DNA from 3 places in the Dyella sp. BiH032 genome. Region 3 is predicted to be linked to each of the others. Evidence: predicted binding sites of a transcription regulator. Region 3 holds the regulator's gene; each other region holds the start of a gene.

Region 1 (3,271 bases), 1.8 Mb from region 3:
ACGGCTGTTGGTGCTGATCACTGCCACCGCGCTGGAGACCTCGGTCGCACTGAGGACGATGCGCTGCAGGACCTCTCCCGATCGTTCCGCCAGTTCGGCCCCGGTGTCGACCTTGGCCCGGCTGTCGTCGATCACCGCGCGGATGTCGCGCGCCGCACTCGCGCTGCGCTGGGCGAGCTGGCGGACCTCGTCGGCGACGACGGCGAATCCGCGTCCATGTGCGCCTGCGTGCGCCGCCTCGATCGTCGCGTTCAAGGCGAGCAGCCGGGTTTGGAAGGCCAGCGTATCGATGGCGGCCAGCATGCCGCCGACGCGGCGGTTGGCGGCATCGATCGCCTCGACCGATCGCTGCGTCTCCACCACGATGCCGCTGCCCGCCTCCGCATGCTCACGCGCCGTCGCGGCGATGCGGTCCGCCAGCGCGGCGCTGCCCGCGTTGCCGCGGACCGCTTCGGTCATCCGTGCCATCGCGGCGGCCGTCACGGCCAGGCTTTGGGCCTGATCGCGCGTGCGTTCGCGCAAGGTGTCGTTGCCCAGCGCCAGCCGTTCGGCGGCCAGTGTCACGCTCGCCGCCCCTTGCTGGACCTGCCGCACCACCTGGGCGAGACGCCGATCCATCTGGCGCAGCGTGCGCATGAGCGCACCGATCTCGTCCTCGCGACCGGTAATGAAGGCGTGGCCCAGCTCGCCATCGGCCATGCGCTGCGCCGCGGCTGCGGCATGGCGCAATTGCGTGGTGAGCGAGCGAATCAGCAGACCATCCAGCAGCACCGCGGCCGCCAGGCCGACGGCAAGCATGGCCAGCAGGCCGATCAACACGCGCCGGCTGGCGCGCCGCGCGGCGGCGGCCGCGTCGTCGCCAGACTGCAAGGCTTTGGCGAAGAGGTTGGCGAAGTCCGCATGCAGCGGCACAAAGGCTGGCTGGACGTCCGAGGTGATCTGCAGCTGGGCGAGATCGTACTGTTCGCCGTCCAGTTGCTTAAGCGCATCGTCGATCGCCTGCTCGGCCGCCTTGCGATGCGCGTCGGCCACCGCGATGAGCTGCGCCTGCTCCCGAGCGAGGCCGCTGCCCAGGAACTGCTTCCAGCGTCGCTCGATATCCACGCGGTTGGACTGAATCTGGGTCTTGGCCTCGTCCAGTGCCGACGGCAACCGGGTCAGGCCGGCGTGGGTCAGCGCATTGAGGCTGTCCGCGTAGTCGTTCTGGATGCGGCCGACGTCGGAAACCGGATTGAGCGCGTCGGCCACCAGGGCGCTCATGCGCCGGTCCGCATGGAGCAGCGACCACGCTGCCGCACCGCCGAGCGCCAGCAGCAGGAGCATCAACCCGCACAGACGCAGGATCAGGCGGGCACGAAGGGAAACCGCCGAAAAAGCGAGCCACCGGAAGCGAGCCGGGAAGGAGGGAAAGCGCATGGGACACCTTGCTCGGGGAAGCGGGGATGCCCCTGGATCGGCCGCCCGGCGCCCGGCTTTAGAGATTTTTCCCTTTTAAATCAATTATTTCACTCCAATAACAGCAAGATGTCCTCCGGGTGACGCCAGCTGACCGATCGATGAAAAGTATGTGACGGATACGCCCCGTCGTTCAGACGCATCTTTTTACGATGCCTCCCAACGACGGCGATCTGTCGGAGGAGCGCTTATGAAAAACCTCAGCAAACTGTTCCTCGCCCTCGGCCTGCTCGCGGGCAGCGGCGTCGCGCTGGCCGACGGTCATGGTCACGGTCACGGCGACCGCCATGGTCACTACGACCGGGGCGACTGGGGCCGCCACGACCACGACCGCCGCGATCATTGGCGCGGTCCGGATCGGGGCTGGCACGATGATCGCCGTTACTACTATGGCGGCCACTACCGCCCCCACCCGCATCGCTGGGCGCGCGGCGAGCGGTACTACGGCCCGGTTTACGTAGTGAACGACTACCGCTACTACCGCCTGCGCCCGCCGCCGTACGGCTACCACTGGGTGCGTGACGACGGCGGCTACCTGCTGGTCGCCATCGGTACGGGCATCATCCTGGACATGGTGCTGAACTGAGCGGCGAACGAAGCTCCACACGGTGCGTTGGTGAAGGCGGTGTCTACGGACACCGCCTTTTTCGTGCGCCGTTGCGTCGCACAACATAACGCCCGCCGACCTCTGCCTATACTCGCCGGAACCGCCTGCAACAGGCGGCCACTACAACCGATGGGGAGGCTCCGATGCTGCAGCAGTATGGCTTGTGGATCGTGCTCGCGTGTGCGGTCGTGGCAGTTCTGTATGGCGCGCTCTCGGTGCGCTGGATATTGGCGAAATCACCGGGCAATGAGCGCATGCAGGAGATCGCCGCGGCGATCCAGCAAGGTGCACGGGCCTACCTCAACCGGCAGTACACCACCATCGGCGTGGTCGGCGTGGTGCTCTTCATCGTCATTGGCCTCGCGCTGGACTGGGGCACGGCCATCGGCTTCGCCGTCGGCGCAGTGCTTTCCGGCGCCACCGGCTACATCGGCATGAACGTCTCGGTGCGCGCCAACGTGCGCACGGCGGAAGCGGCGCGCGGCGGCCTGGCCGCGGCGCTCAACGTCGCGTTCCGCGGCGGCGCGATCACCGGCATGCTGGTGGTCGGCCTGGCCCTGCTGGGCGTGGCGGCGTACTTCGCCGTGCTGCGCAGCATGGGCTACGAAATCATGCACGCCTTGCATGCACTGGTCGGCCTGGCCTTCGGTTCCTCGCTGATCTCGATCTTCGCGCGCCTGGGCGGCGGCATCTTCACCAAGGGCGCCGACGTCGGCGCTGACCTGGTGGGTAAGGTGGAAGCGGGCATTCCCGAGGACGATCCGCGCAATCCGGCGGTGATCGCCGACAACGTGGGCGACAACGTAGGCGATTGCGCCGGCATGGCCGCCGACCTGTTCGAGACCTATGCGGTGACCCTGATCGCCACCATGCTGCTCGGCGGCGTCATGGCCGAGCAGACCGGTAGCAACGGCGTGCTCTATCCGCTGCTGCTGGGCGGCGCCTCGATCATTGCCTCGGTCATCGGCACGTTCTTCGTACGCTCGCGACCAGGCGGCAAGATCATGAACGCCCTGTACGCGGGCGTGGCGGTCTCCGCGGTGCTGGCAGCGATTGCGTTCTGGCCGATCACCAGCCAGCTGATGTCCGAGTCGGCCTATGGGGTGGGCAAGCTCTACGGCTGCGCTCTCATCGGCCTCGCCCTCACCGGCGCCATGGTGGTGATTACCGAGTACTACACCGCGACCGAGTACGCACCGGTGCGACACG
Region 2 (3,271 bases), 2.1 Mb from region 3:
GCGAAAGGCAAGCCACGCGATGTGTTCGTCTATTTCATCAGCGCGGCGAAGCACCGTAACCCTGCGGCGGCAATGGCGTTGCAGGAGCGGGTGGATCGGGGTTGAGAAAAGGTGTGAGAAGCGGCGTGTGGTTGTTGGGCGTTGCGATGGACCGCATCGCTTGTGATGGAAGGTAGATCTTCTTCGTAGATGCGTCGGGGCGAGCACCCGCCCCTCATCCCGCCTTCTCCCCGGAGGGGAGAAGGAGAAGTGCGGTACCGCGGCAAGCAGCCAACGACCACACAAGAGCGAGCGAAGCGACGCTCCGAATGCTCTTGATCTCCCGGGTTCCCTTCGCGGCGGTGAGGGCTGGACGATCAGGCCCGCGAAGCGGGGCGGGGACATGGATGTCCCCGCCTTTTCGATCAGGGCAGGATGCCCTGTCGAAAAGCCCGGCCAGCCCTCAACGCACCCGCAGCAGCGAAGGCTGCGGAGGGCGCCGCGCAGGGGGGCCTTCTTCTTGGTTACTTCTTCTTGGGCAAGCAAGAAGAAGTAACTCGCTCTCCGGCAGGAGAGCGAAACCCTCGCCCCGCACGGGGCGAGACACGGCTGGCGACCACCTCGCACCGGGTCCCGCCCTACGCCGCAATGACGAAACAGACAGCGCGACAGCCAACCGCAACATCAGCGCCAGCGTCCCAAGCTACGACGCCAACTCATCGCGCACCGCCGCCACCAACTCATACGACCGCCGCCTCAACCCATGCTCAAACACATTCGCCGTCACCATCAACTCATCCGGCCGATGCCGCGCGATAAACGCCGCCAAGCCCTCGCGCACCGAACGTGAATCCCCCACCACCGAACACGCCAGCGCGCGTTCCACGCCGAACTTCTCCGTCGGCGTCCAATACGTTTCGATATCGTCGATCGGCGGCGGGATCAACCCTGGCATGCCGCGGCGCAGATTGATGAAGCTCTGCTGCTGCGTGGTGAACAGACGCCGCGCCTCCGCATCGGTTTCCGCCGCCACCACATTGATGCCGAGCATCGCGTGCGGCTTCGCCAACCGGTCCGAAGGCCGAAAATCGCGGCGGTACAGCGCCAGCGCCTCGTCCATCGCGTCCGGCGCGAAATGCGAGGCGAAGGCGTACGGCAGGCCCAGCGCGGCGGCAAGACGCGCGCCGAACAGGCTGGAGCCCAGGATCCACACCGGCACGTCGATGCCCGCTCCGGGCACCGCGCGCACCGGCTGGCCGGGCTGCGCCGGCTCGAAGTACGCCAGCAGTTCCTGCACGTCTTCCGGAAAGGCGTCCGCGCTCTCGTAGTAACGACGCAGGGCACGCGCGGTCGGCTGGTCGGTGCCGGGCGCACGGCCCAGGCCGAGATCGATGCGGCCGGGATACAGCGAAGCCAGCGTGCCGAACTGCTCCGCCACCTGCAGTGGCGCGTGATTGGGCAGCATGATGCCGCCGGCGCCGACGCGGATGGTCGAGGTGCCGCCGGCGATGTGCCCGATCAGCACCGCGGTCGCGGCGCTGGCGATGCCCGGCATGTTGTGGTGCTCGGCCAGCCAGTAGCGGCGATAGCCCAGGCGTTCGGCCAGGCGGGCCAGGTCGAGACTGTTGGCGAAGGCCTGCGCCGGCGTGCTGCCCTGGGTCACCGGCGCCAGATCGAGTACGGAAAAGGGAATCATGGAACGTCCTCGCGGCGAAGCTCCCGATCTGGGGGCGGGCACGGCCTTTCCCACCCTGGCGCGGATGTGCCGGACGTAGCAGTACGGAACATCGGCACGGCGCCGGGCCTACAGTTTTTGCCCGGGTGGCCGATATCCCGTCAGGGGAGACCGCGTCGCGGTCGTGGGGAGAACATGACGATGTCCTGGCTGAGGCGTTTCTTCGCCCCCGCGCCCGCGCGGCCCATGCCGCGGGCTTCCTTCGAGCGCCCGGCGCCGCGGCCGTCCGCTCCGCCTGCCGCATCCGCCTCGCCCACCGAGCCATCGCTCGACGTCCTCGCCGAGCGCTTCCAGCGCTTCATGCTCGGCCTGCCGGACCATCGCGCGGAAGAGAACGCGGGCGAAACCGCCCTGCTGCGCCGGCTGCAGATCGTCGGCGAGCGCTTCGACGTGCGCAGCCTGCCCCGCCTTCCTGCCGTGCTGCCGCAACTGCTGCATGCGCTCAAGAACGACGACGTGGCCGGCGCCGAACTGGCCCGGCTGGTCGGGCGCGACCCGATGCTGGTGGGCGAAGTGATGCGGGTGAGCCGCAGCATCTACTACCGCACGCTGCATTCGATCCAGAGCCTGCAGCACGCGGTGGTCCTGCTCGGCCAGGACGGCCTGCGCCGCGTCGCCACCCAGCACATGATGAAGCCCATCCTGCAGGCCAGCGCCGGCGCGCACGGCCTGGTGGCGGGCCAGCGGCTGTGGGATCACGCGGAACGCTGCGCGCACGCAAGCGCATTCCTCGGCCGGTTCGCCGGCTGCGATCCGTTCGAGGCCTATCTCGCCGGCATCGTGTGCAATACCGGCACGGGCGCGGTGATCCACCTGCTGAGCCTGGAGGACGTCGTCTCGCCGGAAACGCTGAGCCCGATCTTCCTCGATGGCTGCGCCGAACTCGGCGCGCGCCTTACCCTCCGCGCCGCTCGCCACTGGGAGCTGCCCGGTGCGGTGATCCAGGCGCTGCGGGAACATGCCGGCGAGGATGCGTCCGAAACACCCTCCCCGCTTGGCCGGACACTGCAGGTCGCGCACGTCCTGTCCATGGCGCAGCTGCTGAGCGACCACCGCGTGATCGATGCCTGCTCCGATCTCAGCCAGGCCTGGCCGGGGCGTTTCGCGCCCACGCAGATCGCGCGCTGCCAGCAGGACCTGCAGCATCAGTTCGGCGCGGCCACGCGCGCCTGACGGCCGTGGTCAATCCGCGGGCGCTTCCGGATGGCGTTCGAGCCATGCGGCCAGCTCGGCCTTATAGCGGTCCAGCGCTTCCTCGTAGAGATCGTAGACGCAGGGCACGCAGCCTTCGCCGCAGCAGTCGAGGGCATCCGGCTCGACGGGCTTGAGCGGACGCGGGTCGGCGGGAGACGGTCCGGCGCCTCCCGCGGGCTGGCGGCTGTCGTCCCGATCCGTCAAAGGTTCATCCCGGTTTGCGGAAACGGTACACGAACTGGTCCGAGTGGCCGCGGATGGCCTTGTCGAACACTTTGATGTTGTGCGGATCGGCCGGGTTGCGCAGCAGGTCGCTCTCGCCGTCGAAGACGAAGCCAGCCGCTTCCACCTGCTTTTTCACGA
Region 3 (3,271 bases):
CCTGGGGCCTGAAAAATCTCTTCTCGGCCTTCCATCCGATGGGCGGCGGCGACGCTCGCGAGACGGGCGCCGTACCGCAGGGCGCATCGGCGCCGGTGCCCCGCCGCTGCCGCGCGATCGCGGTGGCCGGCGGCAAAGGCGGCGTCGGCAAGTCCACCGTGGCGGTGAACCTCGGCATGTCGCTGGCGATGGCCGGCCGCGAGGTCGCGCTGCTGGATGCCGACATGGGCATGGCCAACCTCGACGTGCTGCTGGGCCTGCAGCCGGCGCGCCACATCGGCCATCTGCTGGACGGCAGCTGCACGCTGAGCGAACTGATGCTGCCGGCGCCGCACGGGCTGAAGGTGATCCCGGCCGGCTCCGGCGCGCGGCGCCTGGCCCAGCTGGATACGCGCGAGCACGCCGCGGTGATCCGCGCCTTCGACGAGCTGCCCGATCCGCCGGAATTCCTGGTGGTCGACACCGCCGCGGGCGTCTCCGACAACGTGGTGATGTTCGCCGCCGCGGCTGACGACGTGGTGCTGGTGGTCTGCGACGAACCGGCCTCGCTCACCGACGCCTACGCGCTGACCAAGGTGCTCAGCCGCGACTTCCGCGTGCGGCGCTTCCACGTGGTGGCCAACATGGTGCGCCACGCCGGCGAGGCGCGGCAGCTCTACGACAAGCTCGCGCGCGTGTGCGACCGCTTCCTGGACGTGGCCCTGGATTTCATGGGGGCCATTCCCTACGACGAGCACCTGCGCCAGGCGATCCGCCGCCAGAGCGCGGTGGTGGACCTGTGGCCGGCCAGCCGGGCCGCGCGGGGATTCAAGCAAATGGCGGGTGTGGTCGATACATGGGGTGAACCCCAGAGGACGGGTCGCGACCGCATCGCCTTTTTCGGCGGCCGGGCCGCGACGGCGCCCGACCCGGCCCATGGGGGATGGTGAGATGAGCGTGGCTTCCGAATATCTGCAACTGCAACGCGAGAGCACGGAGGAGATGGTGCGCAGGCACGCTCCGCTGGTGCGGCGCATCGCCTATCACCTGATGGGCCGCCTCCCGCCGAGCGTGGACGTGGACGACCTGGTGCAGGCCGGGATGATCGGCCTGCTGGAAGCGGCGCGCAATTACGCCACGGACCGCATGGCCAGCTTCGAGACGTATGCGGGCATCCGCATCCGCGGCGCGATGCTGGACGAGCTGCGCAAGACGGACTGGACGCCACGCTCGGTGCACCGGAAGTTGCGCGAAGTGACCGAGGTGGTACGCCAGATCGAGAACGAAACGGGCGCGGACGCGAGCGATGCGGAGGTGATCCGCCGGCTCGGCATCAGCGCCCAGGAATACCACCAGATCCTGGCCGACGCGGCCAGCGCGCGCCTGCTCAGTCTCTCCGCGCCGGAGGACGACGAGGAGGGCGCCGCGCTCGACGTCGCCGACCAGGAAGGCCTGAGCCCGCAGGACCGCTTCGAGCAGGAAGGCATGCGCGAAGCCCTGGTCGAGGCGATCGGCGGATTGCCCGAACGGGAGCAGTTGGTGATGTCGCTGTACTACGAGCAGGAACTGAATCTGAAGGAGATCGGCGCCGTGCTCGGCGTGACGGAGTCGCGCGTCTGCCAGATCCACGGGCAGGCGCTGATCCGGCTGCGCGCGCGGATGACCGGCTGGCGCGGTGCCGAGGGCGCCGCCGGCAGCGGCGGGCGGCACGGCGGCGCGAAGGCGCCGGCCCAGGCCCAGCGCTGACGCCGTTTCCCGCCGATTTTCCCGGACCCATTCGACCAACCCACCCCCACAAGGACCCTGGAGCCTCCGTTGGACAAGAACATGAAAATCCTCGTGGTGGACGACTTCTCCACCATGCGGCGCATCGTGCGCAACCTGCTCGTCGAGCTGGGTTTCAGCAACGGCCTCATCCAGGAGGCGGACGACGGCGTGAACGCCATGACGATGCTCAAGCAGCAGTCGTTCGACATGGTCGTCACCGACTGGAACATGCCCAACATGACTGGCATCGACCTGCTGCGCGCGATCCGCGCCGAGCCCGCGCTCAAGGCGCTGCCGGTGCTGATGGTCACCGCCGAGAACAATCGCGACCAGATCATCGCCGCCGCCCAGGCCGGCGTGAACGGTTACATCGTCAAGCCCTTCACGGCGGTCACGCTGAAGGAAAAGCTGGACAAGATCTTCGAGCGGCTTGCCGCCCAGGGAGCAAGCGCATGAGCGCAGTGATGGTCACCCCCATGAGCGCGGCGCTGCCGCAGGAAGTTCAGGAGCTGCTCAACAGTCCTGACGGCGCAGCGTTCGAGCTGGCGCTGGACACCATGGTCCGCCAGCGCGAGCAGCATCTGTTCCGCGCGCTGGGCCTGCTGGCCCGCGACCTGCACGAGGCGGTGCGCCGCCTCGGCGGCGAGCTGGCGCAGGAAGGCGTGCCGGACAGCGTCGCCGACGCGCGCCAGAACCTGCACGACGTGCTGGAGATGAGCGCCAAGGCGGCCCACCGCAGCATCGACTTCGCCGAACGCATGCGGCCGCAGGCCACCGCGCTGGAAAGCCGTGCCGGCGACGTGCTGGGCAGCGGCGCGGAAGAGCCCGTGGCCGAACTGGCCATGCAGGCGCGCGACTTCGCCGCGCAGTGCCGCGAGGGCCTTTCGGACATGGTGATGGCGCAGTCCTGGCAGGACCTGTCGGGCCAGCGCATCAAGAAGGTCGCCACCTTCATCGGCAGCGTGGAATCTTCGCTGCTGGAACTGGTGCGCCTGACCGGCGCGCTGGCCGGCGGCGAAGCGCCGGTGGCCGCCGCCAAGGTGTCGAGCCAGGACGAGGCGGACCGCCTGCTCAGCGAATTCGGTTTCTGAGCACGGGCAGCCCATGGATCCCACCTTGGACGCCGAGCTGCGCGACGACTTCCTGGTCGAAGCCGGGGAGCTCGTGCAGCGCCTGAGCGAGCAGCTGGTCGCGCTCGAAGCGTCGCCGCGCGACGCCGATCTGCTCAACGCCGTGTTCCGCGCCTTCCATACCGTGAAGGGCGGCGCGGGCTTTCTCGGCATCGACCCGATGGTGCACCTGTGCCATCACGCGGAGGACCTGCTCAACGAAGCGCGCGCCGGCCACCTGGTGCTCGATGCCGCGCAGATGGACGCGTTGCTGGAAGCGCTGGACCTGGTCAATGCACAGATGGCCGCGCTGGCGTCGTCGGAACCGATGCCGGCGGCGCCCGCCGTGCTGCTGGCACGCCTGCAGCCACCGTCGTCGCGCCCGCCTGCGCCGGCCCCCGCGCCGGTGCCGGCTC

Evidence for each region. The regulator FliA, encoded in region 3, starts transcription of late flagellar genes. The targets are predictions, from matches to a motif close to TAAAGTTTNNCNNNCNNNGGCCGATAA.
Region 1: a site for FliA is predicted at 1,451-1,477, ahead of RKE25_RS20915 (methyl-accepting chemotaxis protein). Genes of this name have one in related genera too.
Region 2: a site for FliA is predicted at 1,785-1,811, ahead of RKE25_RS15820 (HDOD domain-containing protein). Genes of this name have one in related genera too.

The regions. Positions count from the first base shown of each region.
Region 1 covers NZ_CP134867.1:4,732,982-4,736,252, forward strand. The annotation lists gene RKE25_RS20915 (methyl-accepting chemotaxis protein) at 1-1,416, opposite strand, end outside; gene RKE25_RS20920 (RcnB family protein) at 1,646-2,041, shown strand; gene RKE25_RS20925 (sodium-translocating pyrophosphatase) at 2,206-3,271, shown strand, end outside.
Region 2 covers NZ_CP134867.1:3,600,774-3,604,044, forward strand. The annotation lists gene RKE25_RS15810 (DUF72 domain-containing protein) at 1-105, shown strand, start outside; gene RKE25_RS15815 (LLM class flavin-dependent oxidoreductase) at 683-1,675, opposite strand; gene RKE25_RS15820 (HDOD domain-containing protein) at 1,856-2,887, shown strand; gene RKE25_RS15825 (oxidoreductase-like domain-containing protein) at 2,897-3,112, opposite strand; gene RKE25_RS15830 (methyltransferase) at 3,117-3,271, opposite strand, start outside.
Region 3 covers NZ_CP134867.1:1,489,353-1,492,623, forward strand. The annotation lists gene RKE25_RS06485 (MinD/ParA family protein) at 1-929, shown strand, start outside; gene RKE25_RS06490 (RNA polymerase sigma factor FliA) at 931-1,725, shown strand; gene cheY (chemotaxis response regulator CheY) at 1,795-2,202, shown strand; gene RKE25_RS06500 (protein phosphatase CheZ) at 2,199-2,837, shown strand; gene RKE25_RS06505 (chemotaxis protein CheA) at 2,851-3,271, shown strand, end outside.